4 regions of the Pseudarthrobacter sp. MDT3-1 genome follow, and region 4 is predicted to be linked to each of the others. Evidence: riboswitches for the same ligand, from Rfam matches in the RefSeq annotation. Region 4 holds a riboswitch; each other region holds the start of a gene.

Region 1 (4,327 bases), on a different contig from region 4:
GACTTCGCCGTCCTTCCCGAGCGGCCACACCCTGAATACGACGGTGGTGATCGGTGTCCTGGTGTACGTCATGTGCCTCCAGTTCGAAATGCTGTGGGCGCGCATCACAGCCATCACCGCCGGGGTGATCTTCATCATCGCGATGGGCCTGAGCCGGGTGTTCCTGGGCCACCACTGGCTGACCGATGTGATGGCCGGCTGGTTCCTGGGCCTTGCCTGGGTGGGCATCGTGATCCTGGCGCACCGGCTGTTCCATGTGCTGCGGAAACGCGAGCACGCGGGCCCGGCACCCACGTTCGAACACCCCGCCCTGCGGGAGGATCCGTCGAGCTGATTCCCGGCCGGAGGCCCTCCGCGCGGGTGATAGTTTTGACGCATGCGCACTCTCGTTGTGGACCACCCGCTGGTCGCCCATAAGCTCACCGTCCTGCGGGACAAGAACACTCCGTCACCGGTCTTCCGGCAGTTGACGGAAGAGCTGGTGACCCTCCTGGCCTACGAAGCCACCCGTGAGGTCCGCACCCAGCCGGTCACCATCGAGACGCCGGTCAGCACCACTGTGGGCACCGCTTTCACCAAGCCCACGCCTCTGGTGGTCCCCATCCTGCGCGCCGGGCTCGGCATGCTTGAGGGCATGACCAAGCTGGTCCCCACTGCTGAAGTGGGTTTCCTGGGCATGGCCCGCGACGAAGAAACCCTGGACATCATCACCTACGCGGAGCGGCTCCCGGAAGACCTGACGGACCGGCAGATCTTTGTGCTGGATCCGATGCTTGCCACAGGCGGAACCCTGCGCGAAGCCATCAAGTTCCTGTTCAAGCGCGGCGCCTCCGACGTCACGTGCATTTGCCTCCTGGCCGCGCCGGAAGGCCTGGCCAAGCTCGAAGAGGAACTTGCCGAGGCCAACGTGACCATCGTGCTGGCCTCCATTGACGAACGGCTCGACGAGAAGTCCTACATCGTTCCCGGGCTCGGCGACGCCGGCGACCGCCTGTACGGCATCGCCGGCTAATTCGGGGCTGCTTCGGATTTCAGGTCTTCCGCTTTCCTGCCGCCGCCGTTAGCCTGTGGCGCATGGACTGGAAGCTTGAACTCGTTTTTGTGCCCGTATCCGACGTGGACCGCGCCAAGGATTTCTACGTCAGCAAAGTTGGATTCAACCCGGATTTCGACGAGTGACCCATGGATGGCATCCGCTTCGTCCAGCTGACCCCGCCGGGATCCGCCTGCTCCATTTGTATTGGCGAGGGCCTCAATGTCGCCCCTCCGGGTACGGCCCCAAGCCTGCAGATGGTGGTCAGCGACATCCAGGCTGCCCACGACCACCTCAAGGGCAACGGTGTGGAGGTCAGCGACATAGACATCCAGGGCTGGGGGCACTTCGTCTACTTCGCGGATCCCGACGGAAACAAGTGGGCGGTGCAGTACATCCCGGGCCGTGACGCCTAAGCCGGTGACGCCTGGGGCAAAATAGGCAGCATGAACATCCCCACACCTGCCGCCACACGAACACTGACCTGCCGGGCCGTCCTTTTCGATATGGACGGCACGCTGGTGGACTCCACGGCAGTAGTGGAGGAGGTCTGGGGAGAATTCGCGGCCCGGTACGGCCTGGACGTCGCCGAAATCCTGCGCACTTCGCACGGCGTCCAGGCTGCCGATACCGTACGCCGGTTCGCGCCGGGGGGAGCGGACGTCGCGGCCCTCACCGAGGAACTGGGTGCGATGGAACGGGTGCGGACGGCCGGTATCGTCGCGTTGCCGGGGGCTGCCGACCTGCTTCGCAGCCTCCCGGCTCAGGCAGTGGCGCTGGTGACTTCAGCGGACAGGACCCTGGCGGACATCCGCATGGACGCTGCCGGGCTGGACATGCCGGCCACGGCCGTGACGGCGGACCTGGTCACACGGGGCAAGCCGCACCCGGAGGGCTATCTGATGGCCGCCGGGCTGCTGGGCGTGGAACCGGAGGACGCCGTGGTGTTCGAGGATGCGCCCGCCGGAATCGCGGCAGGCGTTGCTGCGGGTATCCGGACGGTGGCCGTGGGTCCGAATGCGGGCGAATTGCCGGCAGGCGTGCTGCATATCGCGGATTACCGCGCCGTAACCGCCTCCGTGGAAACGGACGCCGCGGGACGGCAACTCATTTCTTTCCGGCTTTGACGCCGGCGGATCACCTTCGTAATCCGCCGGCGCAGCTCAGCGCCGCGGCTGCCGGCGAGGCTCAGTCGGCCTAGTACCAGTTGTGCGACAGGTGGAAGTTCAGCGCGCCGCACGGTGACTGGTAGCGCTCCTGGATGTAGTTCAGGCCCCAGTTGATCTGCGTGCGGTAGTTGGTGACGTAGTCCGCGCCGGCGCTCGCCATCTTCTCAGCGGGCAATGACTGGACGATGCCGTACGCGCCGCTGCTGGCGTTGGTGGCCGTGGTGGTCCATTCGGATTCCTTGGTCCACAGCGTCTGCAGGCACTGCATCTGGTCAGCGGACCAGCCGTACGTCGCCAGCTGGCCAGCAGCGTAGGCCTGCGCTCCTGCGGGGTCGTTGACGGCCACAACGGGCGTGGGTGCAGGTTCCGGAGCCGGGGCCGGAGCGGGCTCCGGGGCCGGGGCAGGTGCCGGTTCGGCGGCCTGGGGCGCGACGTTGATCTCGGCCGGCGCAGCTTCCGGGGAGGCCGGGGGCTGGATCTCGGCTGCCTCGAAGCTCAGCTTCGACTGGGCGCTGGCTTCTTCGGCGGCCTGGTCCGCGCTGGCCGCAAGCGACGCAGACTCGGAAGCGTGTGCTGCGGCGCTGACGCCGACCAGCAGGGCGCATGCCGTCGCGAACACCGCGACGCGCTGGCCCACGGAGGGAATCCGGGCCGCCTTGGACAGTGGGGACATAGCTGCACCGAAGCGGGACTGCTTGCGGTGGCTGTCGGACTTTGTGTCGCCCTGCGGGCGCGTTTGTACCTTGAATTCAGACATGATGGATCGCCTCTCACACCTGCGGAGTTAGCTGTCGGGTTCGGATGAGGGCATCCGGCCACACGGCACAATCACGTGTTGGCTTAACCCCAAAGGGCACTTGGTGCCCGGGACGGTGGGTCCCCCGCCTCTGCCTCTGAAAACGGAATCCGGGAAGCGGCAGAGCTTGGCGTCATCCGGATATGCGGCCCAACGGGAACCACACGTCATCGACGCTACAGGAGCTGGACGCTTAAGTCACATTTTGGTAACAGGAATCACGACGACGGTGTGTCGCCTTGCTGGGCCCGGGCGTCAGTGGGTCGCGCGAGCGCGCCGGTAGGGAAGAGTAACGCGACCTCGGTCCGTCCGGCCCGCGATGTCACCTCCACGCTACCGCCGTGGGCCTCCATGATCGACTGGACAATGGACAGGCCCAAGCCACTAGTGCCTTCGGAGGCCCCGGCGCCCGAGGCCGGCGCTGTACCCTTGCGCGCCGCGTCTGCGCGGGCAAACCGGGAGAAAACGTGGTCAACGAGTTCCGCAGGGATGCCCCCGCCGTCGTCCGTTACCGTCACCGCTGCGTCGCCATTGGCAGACTTCGTGACAGCGGTGACCACGGTGGTCCCCGGCGGCGTGTGCTTGCGCGCATTGGATAGCAGGTTGACAAGCACCTGACGCAGTTGGGACGCATCACCCGTGACGGCGAGCGGCTGGTCAGGCAGTTCAAGGCGCCAGTGGTGGTCCGGGGCGATGACCTTCTCGTCACTGACGGTTTCGATCACGAGTTGTGTGAGGTCAACTTCGCTGAGCTTCAGGGGCTGGCCCTCATCGAGCCGGGCGAGCAGGAGCAGATCCTCCACCAGGGTGGTCATGCGTTCGGACTGGCTTTGGACCCGGGCCAGGGATTTCCGGCCGTCCGGCGTGAAGCTCTCGGTCATCCGCATCAGCTCCGTGTACCCGCGGATGGCAGTCAGCGGCGTGCGCAGCTCATGGGAAGCATCGGCTACGAACTGCCGCACCTTGGTCTCGCTCCGCTGCCGCGCCTCGAGTGCGCTGGCGACGTTGTCCAGCATGAGATTGAGGGCGTGCCCTACGCTGCCCACTTCGGTTCCGGGATTGGAGTTCGACGGCGGGACGCGCACCGCGAGTGCCACCTCGCCCGCGTCCAGCGGCAGCCTGGCCACACGGGTTGCAACCTCGGAAAGCTGCTCCAGCGGCTTCATGGTGCGCCGGATCAGCACAGTTCCTGCCAGTCCGATCAGCGCCAGGCCGCCCAGGGAAACGAACACAAAAGTCCAGACCAGCGATGCCAAAGTACTCTCCTTGGCAGCGAGCGGAAGGCCCGTGACAAGGACATCGCCGTAGCCGGTTTCCACGGCCACAATC
Region 2 (4,327 bases), on a different contig from region 4:
GGCGAACATGGCGTCCGCGTCGTTGAAGTCCGCCGAGGCTGCGGCCGACGTTGCCGGAGCCGAGGTCGATGGCATGGCGGAGCTGCCGTGGCTCATGCCGGGCATGCTGCTCGAGTCCGAACTTCCGGTGCCGGCTGAGCATCCGGCGAGGCCGATTGCTGCGGCGATCGCGGCAGCGGAAATAGTCAGGGTCTATTTCATGAAAATCAGGGTCCTCAAAGGTATCAGCGGCGTTTAGCGCCTGGGGATTGCAAGCAGAGACAGCTGCGCCCTTTGGGAAGGTGGGCTGTCTTGTGCGTGTCGACGTTGCTGGACGCTGCGCCGGGGCGCGGCGCTGTCAGTGCTGGTTTACGTCCGGCTGATACAGAAGTCACCGGGAGAGGGGCTGTCCGGTGAGTAGGAATAATTGATGCTGGCTGCAGCCGCCACCCCGAAGTCCGGTAAGGCATAGGGTGCTGTTCCGGGGGCAGGGGCGGTCAGTGAGGTGTTTCCCGGGGCCAGGACGCACGTATTGCCCCCGGCAGTCATCCCGGGGCAGGAACCTGCAGGGGCGCAGGAAGACGACGAGCCAGTTGCCGCTGGGGTAGCGGCGGTCCCATCCGAGGATGCCCCCGTGGTGTGGGAGTGCCCGGCCGGGATGCCCGCAGCGTCCACCGCGGATCCGGCGGTCGCTGCCGGCATGGTGTGCGCGGCGCTCATATGGTGTGCGCCGGTCATAATGTGCATGCCGAAGATCCCGGCGATGATGGCTAGGGCGGCCGTCAGGAAGCCTGCACGAAAGAGGAAAGCGGAGAAAGGTCCACGCGATGGTGCGCTCACAACGTTTCTTCCCTTCCATGCAGGTTGTTCAGGATCTTCAGCCTACCGGCAGGGGTATTCCTGCCGGTCACAGCCTCTTATTCAACGCACCTGGGAAGGATTGAGTTTCATCCTCCGCAAGCCCAAAGGCAGGACAGGGCACTGTCGCCAGCGGGACGGCGAGGATGTTGTAACCGGTGGCCCAAATGAGGATCTGCTACGGCTTGGTATGGCTGGCCCCGGATAGGTCCACCATTTCACAGCACAGTCCAGGCATCATTGCCGGCCTGGACAACACCGGCCGATGCCGTGCACCCGTTCCAGCGCCGAGCGCGATGCCGGCCTCAGCGCCGGGGACGCGTTCGCCCCGTCAAAAGACACCCCACTCGCCTAACCGGTCTTCTGCCAGGGGCCTTGATGCCAATTGCTGGAAAGCGTGTAGCCGGCGGAGGTCACGGCCGCACACACAGCAAAGCTCTCGGCCGTACCGTGACTATCACCCGGGAACGACCGCCGGACACGAGGTCCACAAAGGCGGACTCGGCACCCTCAACGGCCGATACAGCCTTTTGAACGGTCTGGACGCAATGCCCGCACGTCAGCCCTTCGACAGCAAACTCGACTGTGCTGCCACTGGATACCGCTGCCGGAGCAGCAGCTGCACCCGGCAGCGGAAGAAACAAGGGGAAGCCTGGCTCTATCTTTTTGAGGAAGAATCGAGGGTGTGCGGGGGGTGAACGGCCGTGCAAACGGGTACGGCAACACCAGCCCGGACTTCCATGTCACTGACAACCCAAGAAGACGCATCCTGTACCCGGGCCGGGTATACAGAGCAAGTGCGCATCCCGTGCCACGGCGGACGCGCCGTTACCGGAATGTGACAAACATTGCTGGTGTGAAGTACGGTCTAAGTCGTGCCGGTTTCTCCTTGAGGCGGCACTCCCGAACAGATTGCCTAACTCTGCCGCTGCCCGGGATCCGTTCACTTTTCGTCCGGCAGAGACGGGGAACCCATTATTGGCCTGCTTCTGGCAGGTCTTGGGGTGAAGCCGTGCCTGGTGCACTTTTGCGCCTGACGCGGCCGGGTGCCTCCCACCCGAATCCGACAGCTAACCTCGCAGGCAGTGGGAGAGGCCCTTTCATGCCCATGCGCAAAACTCACGGCCGCCGCCGCGCGGTCCCCCAGACCAGCACTCTTGCCGCACTGACCAAGTCCTTTACCGCGAATGCCGGCGGCGCAGGCCGCCAGGCCGCCGTCTTCGCAGCGGCTTCCGGTCTCGTGCTGACCAGTGGTATTGCTGCCGCCCAGGCGGCCGACGCCCCCGGCCAGCGCGAAGCTGAACCGGCCGCTAACCTCGAGGTCGCGAGCCAGATACAGGCCCCGCTGACCGCCGATGCCACCATCCAGATTTCCTTCGAGCGCCCGGTCGTGGAAACCACGCCCGCTCCCGTAGTGGAAGCCCCGAAGCCTGTCGTGGTAGCCGCGAAGGCCGCGGCACCCGCGGCCGCCGTAACGACCCCTGCACCCGCCTCGGCCAAAGTCACCGTCACCCCGCCTGCGCCCGCGCCGGCTCCCGCAGCCGGTGACATTAACTCCATCATGGTGTCCTCCGCCTACGCTCAGATCGGCATGATCCAGGACTGCACGCGGCTGGTCGAAAACGCCCTAAATGCCGCTGGCATCCCCGTCGGGGACCTGGGCCCGATGCAGTTCATGAACTACGGCACCGTGGTCACCGACCCCCAGCCCGGTGATATGGTCATGCAGCCTGGCCACGTAGGAATTTACGTCGGCAACGGCCAGGTCCTCAGCTCAGGCCTGAACGGGAAGAATGAAACCGCCGTGCACCCTCTGACCTGGATGACGTCCAAGGGTGCCGTCACCTTCGTCCGCGCAGGCTAACAAACCACTGAAGGCCGGTGATTCAATGCCTTGGGGGCACTGAATCACCGGCCCTTAGGATGCCCCTCCAACCATGCGCCTGACTCCTTCCGCAGGTCACCCGAAGGCGACATATAGCGGTGCTAAAACACCGCCATTTACTCCGCAAACCACAATTCTGAGGCGTATCCCATCTCTTTAGAGTGTCCGGCCAAGCCCCGCTTCCAAGGAAATGAGACATGACGCTCAATTCTGCCCCGCTGAGCAGCACGCGCAGCGCCACGCCGCACCAACTCCGGTATCGGCGCTACGGCTGCCTGCTCTCACACACCCGAAAACGAAAGACTCACCAGACATGACCGTTCAGAACGACCTCAGCCGCGAAGACGTTGCCTCCTATGAGGCAGAGCTCGCGAAACGGACTCCCTCGCTCTACTCGCGCTACATCGGCGCGATGCTCTACTTCATGGGCGCGGCCCTTATCGCTGGCGCCGTCGTGCACTATCCGGTCAACCCGGGCCTATACACGATCATCTGCGTCGTCGGTGCGTTCGTGTTCCTCCTCGGCACCATCGTCAACGAGTTCGTGCTCGTCGATGAGCGCCCGCTGCTAAGCCGGGCCATCTCGCTCGTCGCGTTCTCGCTCCTGCTCTCCTTCGGCGTCGGCCTGGTCGGCGGCGGCATCCAGCACTTCGAACAGTTCCCCGAGCGCAGCGCCTGGATGACTCCAATCGGCCTGCTGATGTCGTACGTCGCGTTCATCGCCAAGGACGCCAAGGGCGGCCTGCGCCACCTGGTCAGCCCGTTTGCCGCAGGTGTCGTGTTGGTCGCCGCGCTGACATGGTTCGGCATGTCCGCCCTCGCAAGCACCCTCGACTCCGAGAGCCACAGCCACGACTCCACGCCGGCACCGTCGCAGGCACCCGCGGAGGCTCCGACCAGCGAAGACCGCACCCTCGACAAGCCGACGGACGCCCCCGCAGCCCCCGCACCCGACACCCACACGTCGCACAGCCACTAACCCGAAGCCGGGCATGCTCAACCGCACATTCGTGCGCTCCTATTCCGTGTAAGGGTCTTTCCCGGCAATGTGGGTGTGTGTGATCGACTATCTGTAGGCCGTTTCAGCCAGGAAATCCTGCCGAGTTGGTGGCTGGTTTCCTGCCAAATGAGCGCTAAGAATCAGGCCAGGCAATTCCCCTCCAAATTACGGATTTGGGGTTTGCAGAGATTGAGATCACTCGGTGGCCCGGGGCGGTTCCCAGTGTGTTGGGAACATGGGCCCGCCACCCCAGATAGGTTCCTTACGGCGCTGCTATTGACAGAGCGATTGCGCCGGAAGGGCTGGAAAGCAGATGACGGTACCCATGTCCGTTCAAGAAAATATCAGAAGACTCGATTCCCAGGGAGTCCCGGGACGTGAAATCGCCCGCACGCTGGGCATCAGCCGTGATTCGGTGGCCAAGTACGCCGAGCAGCAGGACTTCTCCCCGGCACCGCCGGCACCGTTGGCAAGGCCCGGAGGTTCGGTGCTGACCGGGTTCGAGCGCATCATTGAGCGGTGGCTGGGCGAGGACCAGCGGCGGCCGCGCAAGCAGCGGCATACGGCCAAGCGGATCTTTGACCGGCTCGTGGATGAGCATGGTT
Region 3 (4,327 bases), on a different contig from region 4:
GGCCACGGAATGGTTCCACGCGCTGCACGGTGACCCGTAGCGGTCAGCGATATAGGACAGGCCCCAACTGACCTGGGTCCGGTAGCTCGTGAGCCAGTCGCTGCCGGCGCTGGCATACTTGCTGGCCGGCAGCGACTGGGCGATGCCGTATGCGCCCGAGTACGGGTTGGTGGCGGTGGTCAGCCAGTTCGACTCCTTGGTCCACAGCGACGCCAGGCACGGAAACTGGTCCTGGCCCCAGCCGTAGGCGCCCAACTGCCCGGCCGCGTAGGTTTTTGCGCCGGCGGGGTCGTTCACAGCGCCGCCCGGCACGGAAGGCACGACGACGACGGGCGGCGGAGCCGGCGTCGGGCTCGGGACAGGAGCGGGGGCTGGCACTCCCGGTACAACAGGTGGGGCCGGAGCCGGTTTCTGCGCAGCGGCGAGGGCCGCCGCCCTGGCTGCCGCCTCCGCCTGTTGGCGTGCCTGTTCCTGCGCCGCGGCCCGTTTGGCGGCCTGCGCCGTTTCGTACGCGGCCAAGGCCACCTGGCCCTGCCGGAACTCACCCTCCACCGCAGCGGTGGTGCCCTTGAGGGATGCCAACTGCGCGGTCAGTTCCTGGCCGTGCTCCTGCTGCTCCGCGATCTGCCTGGACATGGCCTGCTGGGCGGACTGGGCGGCGGCGAGCTTGGTTCTGGCTTCGCTGGACAGACGCTCGCGCTCTGCCCTGGCTGCCTGCTCCTGATCGGCCAGGGCGCGGGAAATGCGTTCGGCGGCTGCGGATTTGTTCACCAGGGCTGCAGTCTTGTCGCTGACGATCTGGACGATATTCAGGCCTTGGATGCTGTTGTTCTGCACGGCGTCGAGAGCAACGAAGAAACCCATGTTTGTGCCACCGGTCTTATACGACTGCGCCGCCAGGGCACCGATTTCCTTCTTGTACTGTCCCAGTTCGGCCGCGGCGCGTGCCGTCTGGGCGGTCAGGGCATGCACAGTGGAAGTGGCGGCCTGAAGCGCCGCTTCGGCCTGGGCGTACTCCGCGGCGGATGTCACGGCCGCATTGCCCAGCGCCTCCGCTTCGGCCTGAAGCCCGCCCAGCAGCCCGTTGATCCTGGTGACCTCTGCCGCTTTGCCGGCCTCGCTTTGCTTGGCGTTCTGCACGTCCTGCCACGAGGGATAGCCGCCGGGCGGGGCGTCGTCGGCGGCATGTGAGGGCAGCAGCGCAGCCGACCCTACCAGGGCGACCGCCAGCATGCCGGCGAGGGCGGGCAGCCGCATTTTTTGAACAATCCGGGACATAGTTGGTGAGCTTACCGGGCATATACGGATTACGGGGGTTGACCTGCAACATCGTTACCAGGGAGTAGAGAATTCGCGCTGACATACGAGTGAATTTCACTCCTACATTCCGTTACCGGAATGTGACATTGCCGCCGAGCAGAAGTTATGGTCAAACGGTGGCCCGGCTCAAGCCGGACCATTCCCGCCAGTATGCCGAGCCCTGCCGCTGACCGGGATCCAGTCGCTTTCCAGCTGGCAGGGACGGGGGAACCACGTTTCCACGGCTTCTTGCGAAGCCTTGGGGTTAAGTCGGTATCGCTCCGTTCAGTGCGGCGCCGCTACCGGCCAGGTATCTCCGACCCGAACCCGACAGCTCACCCCGCAGGCATGGGAGAGGCGATCAACCGTGTCCAAGAATTCCGCTTCCGCACGCCATCGTGTGGTTTCTGCCAGCTCTACCGTCCCTGTCGGCCTGTCGTCAACGGCCAAAGCACACGCCCTGACGTTTGGCCGTCCGGCCCTGGTGGCTGTTGCTGCATCCGGCCTGCTGTTCGGCATCGGCGTCCCGGCTCAGGCCGGCGTCCACGGCCCGGATGATGCCGGGACTGCCAACGCCCAGGTCCAAACCGGTGCGGCGGCAGCGGCTCCGGCCGCTGTTGCTCCGGCCCCCGCCGCGGCCAACGTTCACACCGTAGTTTCGGGTGACACGCTGGGCCAGATTTCCGCCACCAACGGCGTCCCGCTCAACGACGTCCTTGCCGCCAATGGACTCTCGCTGACCACCATCATCTACCCCGGCGACCAGATCCGGATCCCCGGCGCCGGCTACACGGCACCGGGCGCCGCACCGGCTCCGGCGGCGAAGGCCGCAGCGGCGCCGTCCTCCGCCACCAACACCGGTATACAGCTGGCCTCAACGTCCGCACCGGCAGCCCAGGCTCCGGCCGGCTCGCTCGGCGCGGCCATCCTGGCTTCCGCCACTTCACAGCTCGGCGTGCAGCAGGACTGCACCGCCATGGTGGAGAAGGCGCTGCGCTCGGTGGGTAAGAGCGTGGGTGACCTGGCTCCCGGCCAGTTCTACCAGTACGGCACGGTGGTGGGCACCCCGGCCGCAGGGGATCTGGTCATCACGGCCGGCCATGTGGGCGTCTACGCCGGCAACGGCCAGGTAGTCAGCGGCGGGGTGGACGGTTACAAAACCGAAGTCCACTCCCTCAGCTGGCTCGCCGGAGCGTCCTTCGTCCGCGTAGCGTGATCCGACCATGCTCGACGGCGGCGGGCGGCACCCGGCCGCGCGCCGCCGTCGTCCATCCCTGGTGTTCGCTCAGGTCCCGCAGAAGGTCCGGTAGCTCCCGAAGTTTTCAGGGGCGGGGCCGGCGTAGCGTTCCAGCCCGGGGCGCTGCGTGTACGGATCGGCCAGGACGTCCACCAACCGGTTGAATGGGTCCAGGTCGCCTGCGATAGCAGCATCCAGGGCCTCTTCAACCAGGTGGTTCCTGGGGATGTAGACGGGGTTGACCCGGTCCATCAGGTCCGCGTCCGGCGCCAGGGCCAGCCACCGTGCGGCCCAGGCGTCGAAGGCGCCCGGGTCCGCAAACATGGACCGCGCAGTTTCCGGGGTCCCGCGGGCCGCCGAGCCGAGGCTCCGGAAGAAGGACGTGTAATCCACCTGTCCTTCCTGGAGCAGCGCCAGCAGACCGTCCACCAGGGCCGACGCGACGTCGTCGTTCGTGTCCGAGTGCAGTCCAAGCTTGGACTTCATGCCGGCTGACCAGGCAGCGCTGTACAGCGTGCGGAAGGCGCCGAGGGATTCAACGGCGAGCGCCACGGCCTGGTCCTGGTCTTCATGGAGCAGGGGCAGGAGTGCTTCAGCGAGCCGGGTGAGGTTCCATTCGGCGATGACCGGCTGGTTGGCGTAGGCGTAGCGTCCGTCCGCGTCGATGGAGCTGTAGACCGCGCCGGGGTTGAAGGCGTCCATAAACGCGCAGGGACCGTAGTCGATGGTCTCGCCGGAGATGGCCATGTTGTCGGTGTTCATCACGCCATGGACGAAGCCCACCAGCATCCAGTGCGCCACCAGGGACGCCTGCGCTGCTATGACCTCATCGAAGAACGCAAGGTAGGGCTTGTCGGCGAGCGCCGCGTCCGGATAATGGCGGCTGATGGCGTGATCGGCCAGGCGGCGCAGAAGGTCCGTCTCGCCGTTGACGCGGGCGAACTGGAAGCTGCCGACGCGCAGGTGGCTGCTGGCCACCCGGGTGAGCACGGCGCCGGGCAGCATGGTTTCGCGGCGGACGGGCCGGCCCGTGGCCACCACGGCAAGGGACCTCGTGGTGGGGATGCCCATGGCGTGCATGGCTTCGCTGACGACGTACTCGCGCAGCATGGGACCGACGACGGCGAGACCGTCACCTGCGCGGGCGAACGGTGTCCGGCCGGAGCCCTTGAGGTGGATGTCCCGAAGCTGCCCGTGGATGTCCGTGACCTCACCCAGCAGGAGGGCCCGCCCGTCGCCGAGCAGGGGTGAGTAGCCGCCGAACTGGTGGCCGGCATAGGCCTGGGCCACCGGTGTGGCACCTTCAGGAATCTGGTTGCCGATGAGCAGCCGGGTCCCATCGGGCGTCCGCAGCGAGGACGGGTCCAGGCCCAGTTCGGCGGCCAACGGCTCGTTCAGGACCAGCAGCTGCGGGTCTGGCGCTTCTTCCGCCTGCCAGGGAACCGCCAGCTCCTCGAGTTCGCGGGCGAAACGCCCGTCGAAGGTGAGCGTTAGTGGGATTGCGGTGCTCATCCTTCAAGACTACCCGCGGCCGCGGGTGAGTGCCCCGCCCTCCCAACTGAGTAGCGCTATCTGTCGTTCTGGAGGCTCAAAACGTCAGATAGCGCTACTCAGATCAGCCGTGCTGGCGTCACGCCTCAGACGTGCTGTCCGAACCAGGCGAGGGTGTCGTTCCAGGCGGCCGTGGCCTGGGTTTCGTTGGAGCGCTCGCCGGTGTCGTTGTGGAAGGCATGGTCGACGCCGGGGTAAACGGTGAGCTGGTGCGTCACCGTGGTGGCGCCCAGGGCATCG
Region 4 (4,327 bases):
TGGCCTTGACCCGGGCGGCGCGTTCCAGCGCGGCGGGGGAGAAGAGCCCCAGCCACAGGCCGCCGTCGGACGCGAAGTTTTTCTGCGGGGCGAAGTAGTAGACATCGGCCTCGGAGACGTCCACGTCCAGGCCCCCGGCTGCGGAGGTGGCGTCCACCAGGACCAGGGAACCGGCGTCGGCGCCCGCGACGCGCTTGACCGGAGCCGCGACACCCGTGGAGGTTTCGTTCTGCGGCCAGGCATAGACATCCACGCCAGCCTCGGCGGCCGATACCGGGCGCGTGCCGGGCTCGGACTTGATGATGGAGGAGGCGTCCAGGAACGGGGCCTTGTTGGTGGCTGAGGCGAATTTGGAGCCGAACTCGCCGAAGGACAGGTGCTGGGCCTTCTTTTCCACCAGGCCGAAGCTGGCGACGTCCCAGAAAGCGGTGGAGCCGCCGACGCCGAGGACCACTTCGTAGCCTTCGGGGGCGCGGAAGAACTGGCTGAGGCCTTCACGGACGGAGCCCACGAGGTTCTTGACCGGAGCCTGGCGGTGGGAGGTGCCCAGGATGGTCTTGGACGCCGCTGAGAGCGCTTCGAGCTGCTCCGGCCTGACCTTGGAGGGTCCTGCGCCGAACCGTCCATCCTTTGGCAGGAGGTCGGCGGGAATAGTGATGCTGGTTTCGCTCACGGGGGCTCCAATTTCGGCATGGACGTGGCTCACGTCCGGGCGGTGGGGTGGCCGGTAGTCGGCGGTGACTGCATAAGGACCTCCTTTATTCTGCCTGAACCCTCGATTGGGCGGGGAACCGGGGCCGTCATAGTCCGGCCAATGAGACCGTTTGTCCCCGCCCGGGCATTATCCAGACAAATTCAAAATAGGCTAAGCTTTTTAGCGGACCTCGCCGCTGAGCGGGACGCGATACGGTGGGACAACGCAAGGTACTGCGCTCGAGGAGCTGAGCTGGATGACGGATCTGATCGATACTACGGAGATGTATCTTCGGACCATTTTGGAGCTTGAAGAAGAGAACATCGTTGCTCTTCGCGCACGCATCGCCGAACGGCTGCGGCATTCCGGACCCACGGTGTCCCAAACCATCGGCCGAATGGAACGGGACGGACTGGTCGTGGTCTCCGGAGACCGTCACCTGGAGCTCACGGAAGCCGGGCGGAAACGCGCTACGGAAGTGATGCGCAAGCACAGGCTCGCGGAACGGCTCCTGGCGGATGTGATTGGCCTGGACTGGGCCTATGTCCACGATGAAGCGTGCCGCTGGGAACACGTGATGAGTGAACGCGTTGAGCAGCGCATCTACGAGTTACTTAACCACCCCACCGAGTCTCCATACGGCAACCCCATCCCCGGACTGGCTGCCCTGGGCGGACCCGCGCCTGCGCTGCCCGACGCCGGTGTGATTAATCTCCTTGATGCGATGCAGGGCTACGGGCCGGCGTCGAACGTGACGGTCAGCCGGCTGGCTGAACCCATCCAGGTGGAACCTGAGCTGCTGGTCCAGCTGGACGAAGGCGGGATCAGGCCCGGTGCCTCGGTGTCCTTGGAGCGCGTGGGGGAGTACATTTCCGTGCGGGTTCCGGGAATCGAAGGGGCGCTCGAGCTGCCCCCGGAAGTGGCATCCCACGTCTTCGTTTCCGTCCGCTGACGGGACGGCGGTCCGCCGTGTGGGGCCGCGCCATAGCGCAGTGACCCAGGTTCCGCAAAGATAACGGAATTGTTACTGTCCAAGTTAATCACCTATAGTTGTAACTCAGCGTCGATACAAAAGCGTTACCTGATCCGGAGCCGAGCTCTGCCAGCGGATCAGGTGCATCAGTCACCAACTGGCAGAGGCGGGGGAACCACAACCGGCAGTCGTAAGACTGCCTTGGGGTGAAGTCCGTCAGCAGCAAGCCTCTTCCAGCGAAGGATCCTCACGGGATATCTCTGCGCCAAGTGCTTGTCACGGCGGACCGGGTCTTTGAACTCTCTGACCCGAATCCGACAGCTAACTTCGCAGGCTATCCAGAGAGGAACATTCTTGACCACGCAATACTCCAGGGGCCGCCGTCGCGCGGTGGGTCCCGCCTCGGCGCCCAGAGTGGCCGAGGATTTCACCGCGGAGAGGCCCCGCGACCCACAGCGGGACGCCCGCCGCCGCCGGGGACCCTTCCGGCAGATGACGGATTTCGCCGCCGCCAGTGGCCTCGGCCAGAAGGCCGGCATCGCCTTGGCAGCAACAGGCCTAGCACTTACCGTGACGGTTCCTGTGACCGGCCCCGTGATGGCCACTCCGGCACCCGGCCAGGCCGCATCGGCCGTTTCCGCTGCTCCGCAGCCCGAAGTTACCGCCGAAGCCGCCGCCCAAATTGATTTCAGCCGCTCGTCCGTGGTTACCCAGGGTGATCCCGACGGCAAACTGAAGCAGCTGCTGAGCGCACAGTCCGCGGGATCCATTACCCGTGCGGCCTCTGCCGGAAGCCTCGGCTCGCCGCTAGCCCAGCTGGTTACAGTCTCTCCGTTCGGATTCCGGGTCAGCCCCATTACCGGCGGCTCCGGCGATTTCCACCGTGGCCAGGACTTCGTGGCACAGTGCGGAACCTCTGTCCTGGCTGCCGCCAGCGGCACCGTGACCTTCGCCGGCTGGCACCAGTACGGCGGCGGGAACCGCGTTGTGGTGGATCACGGCAATGGCCTTGAAACCACCTACAACCACCTCTCCTCCGCCAGCGTCAAGGTAGGCCAGACGGTCAGCCGCGGCGATTTGGTTGCCCTGAGCGGCACCACGGGCGCGTCCACGGGCTGCCACCTCCACTTCGAGGTCCAGGTCAATGGCGAAGTCGTTGACCCCACGGGCTGGCTCTGACCAAATGATGGCCAACTCTCGAATCGCAGTGACGTGCCGTGACCTGAATGTGACATTGGCTCGGAACTCCTGTAACGTCTAAAGCGCGTCAACTTTTCCGAAGTTGACGTTCTTGAGTGGATTGCCTAGCTCTGCCACCGCTCAAGGTCCGTTCGCATGACATCGTCTGGCAGGGGCGGGGGAACCAATTTTGGTCTTCGATTCTGAAGGCCTTGGGGTTAAGTCGCAAAGCTTCCACTGTGAAGCAGCGCGGCCGGGTGACTCCCATCCGAATCCGACAGCTCACCTCGCAGGCATTGGGAGAGGCTACCTTCGTGTCTTCACGCCATACTTCTGCGCGTCACCGCGCACAACCGGTTCGCACTAACCCCTTGGGCTCCGTGTCCAAGGCCGTCAGTGCCAATGCCGGGACCGTAGGTCGCCAGGCTGCTGTTATCGCAGCTGCATCAGGTCTGATCCTGAGCATGGGGCTTCCGGCCAACGCCGCGGACACCACCGCCGGCGTTTCCGCCTCCACCGAGTCCGGTTCTGCGCAGACGGCACTTGCCGTAACTGCCGCGCCCACGGCTACCGTTTCCTTCGAACGCCCCGTCATCAAGACGACGCCGGCGCCGAAGGTTGAGACGGTCCGTGCGCAGTCCACGGCCTCCGAAGCCGGGGCTCAGGGTGCTGCCGCAACCGAGGCCGCGGCCTCCAAGCTCGCTGACACTGTCTCCTCCGCTGCCGCTTCGGGTCTGGCAGCACTTGCCTACACCGGTATCGGCAACCCCTACCTCTGGGGCGGCACCACTCCCAATGGCTGGGACTGCTCAGGCTTCACGCAATGGGTCTACGCCCAGGCTGGCATCAGCATTCCCCGCACCAATGCCTGGACGGCCATGCGGCCCACCGCCACACCGGCCACCGGTGACCTGGTCATGCAGAATGGCGGCGCCCACGTTGGCATTTACGTCGGCAACGGCATGATGATCAGCGCACTGAACCCGTCACAGGGCACGCTGCTCCACTCCGTGGCATCAACAGGCTCCTCCGCGTTCTTCACAATGGCCCCGTAGTTCCTGCAGTCCAGTAGTTGCTGCAGCCCAGTAGTTGCTGCAGCTTGGCTGCCGGAACCGTTTCTTCGCGAGAAACTCTTCGCTAAATCCCCGTTCGGGGCGTGCCGGCGTACCCCCAAGATGCCGGCGCGTCCAAAGCCCTTAGGCTGCCTACGCGGTCCTGAGGAAAACGAAAGAGAGAAAATTAATGACTACACGTGCAACTGTTGCACGGCACCGCGCCGAGGTCGCCAAGACCAACTCGCTGGCTGTCATTGCCAAGGCTGTCGGCGACAACGCCGGCGGCATGGGCCGTCAGGCTGCGGTTATCGCTGCTGCTTCCGGCCTTGTCCTGACCAGTGGTATCGCTGCGAACGCGGCTGACACCGGCGTCCAGCGTGAAGCTGCGTCCGCTTCGAACCTTGAGGCTGAGGTTTCCGCCCCGGC

What was found. Region 4 has a riboswitch for cyclic di-AMP ahead of ACX80X_RS11565 (M23 family metallopeptidase). Riboswitches for the same ligand answer to the same signal wherever they lie in the genome.
Region 1: another riboswitch for cyclic di-AMP. It lies ahead of ACX80X_RS18775 (aggregation-promoting factor C-terminal-like domain-containing protein); the one in region 4 lies ahead of ACX80X_RS11565 (M23 family metallopeptidase).
Region 2: another riboswitch for cyclic di-AMP. It lies ahead of ACX80X_RS19825 (NlpC/P60 family protein); the one in region 4 lies ahead of ACX80X_RS11565 (M23 family metallopeptidase).
Region 3: another riboswitch for cyclic di-AMP. It lies ahead of ACX80X_RS06385 (LysM peptidoglycan-binding domain-containing protein); the one in region 4 lies ahead of ACX80X_RS11565 (M23 family metallopeptidase).

The regions. Positions count from the first base shown of each region.
Region 1 covers NZ_JBTNDX010000033.1:2,552-6,878, forward strand. The annotation lists gene ACX80X_RS18755 (phosphatase PAP2 family protein) at 1-334, shown strand, start outside; gene upp (uracil phosphoribosyltransferase) at 377-1,012, shown strand; partial or broken gene ACX80X_RS18765 (VOC family protein) at 1,075-1,449, shown strand; gene ACX80X_RS18770 (HAD-IA family hydrolase) at 1,480-2,160, shown strand; gene ACX80X_RS18775 (aggregation-promoting factor C-terminal-like domain-containing protein) at 2,231-2,959, opposite strand; cyclic di-AMP (ydaO/yuaA leader) riboswitch at 2,965-3,117, opposite strand; gene ACX80X_RS18780 (sensor histidine kinase) at 3,217-4,327, opposite strand, start outside.
Region 2 covers NZ_JBTNDX010000041.1:272-4,598, forward strand. The annotation lists partial or broken gene ACX80X_RS19810 (DUF305 domain-containing protein) at 1-189, opposite strand, end outside; gene ACX80X_RS19815 (hypothetical protein) at 349-819, opposite strand; gene ACX80X_RS19820 (heavy-metal-associated domain-containing protein) at 1,251-1,547, opposite strand; cyclic di-AMP (ydaO/yuaA leader) riboswitch at 1,741-1,936, shown strand; gene ACX80X_RS19825 (NlpC/P60 family protein) at 1,940-2,701, shown strand; gene ACX80X_RS19830 (hypothetical protein) at 3,036-3,701, shown strand.
Region 3 covers NZ_JBTNDX010000006.1:66,489-70,815, forward strand. The annotation lists gene ACX80X_RS06380 (aggregation-promoting factor C-terminal-like domain-containing protein) at 1-1,278, opposite strand, end outside; cyclic di-AMP (ydaO/yuaA leader) riboswitch at 1,493-1,663, shown strand; gene ACX80X_RS06385 (LysM peptidoglycan-binding domain-containing protein) at 1,667-2,515, shown strand; gene ACX80X_RS06390 (protein adenylyltransferase SelO) at 2,585-4,048, opposite strand; gene ACX80X_RS06395 (dienelactone hydrolase family protein) at 4,174-4,327, opposite strand, start outside.
Region 4 covers NZ_JBTNDX010000012.1:105,673-109,999, forward strand. The annotation lists gene serC (phosphoserine transaminase) at 1-673, opposite strand, end outside; gene ACX80X_RS11560 (metal-dependent transcriptional regulator) at 951-1,646, shown strand; cyclic di-AMP (ydaO/yuaA leader) riboswitch at 1,800-2,018, shown strand; gene ACX80X_RS11565 (M23 family metallopeptidase) at 2,022-2,846, shown strand; cyclic di-AMP (ydaO/yuaA leader) riboswitch at 2,994-3,156, shown strand; gene ACX80X_RS11570 (C40 family peptidase) at 3,227-3,901, shown strand; gene ACX80X_RS11575 (C40 family peptidase) at 4,089-4,327, shown strand, end outside.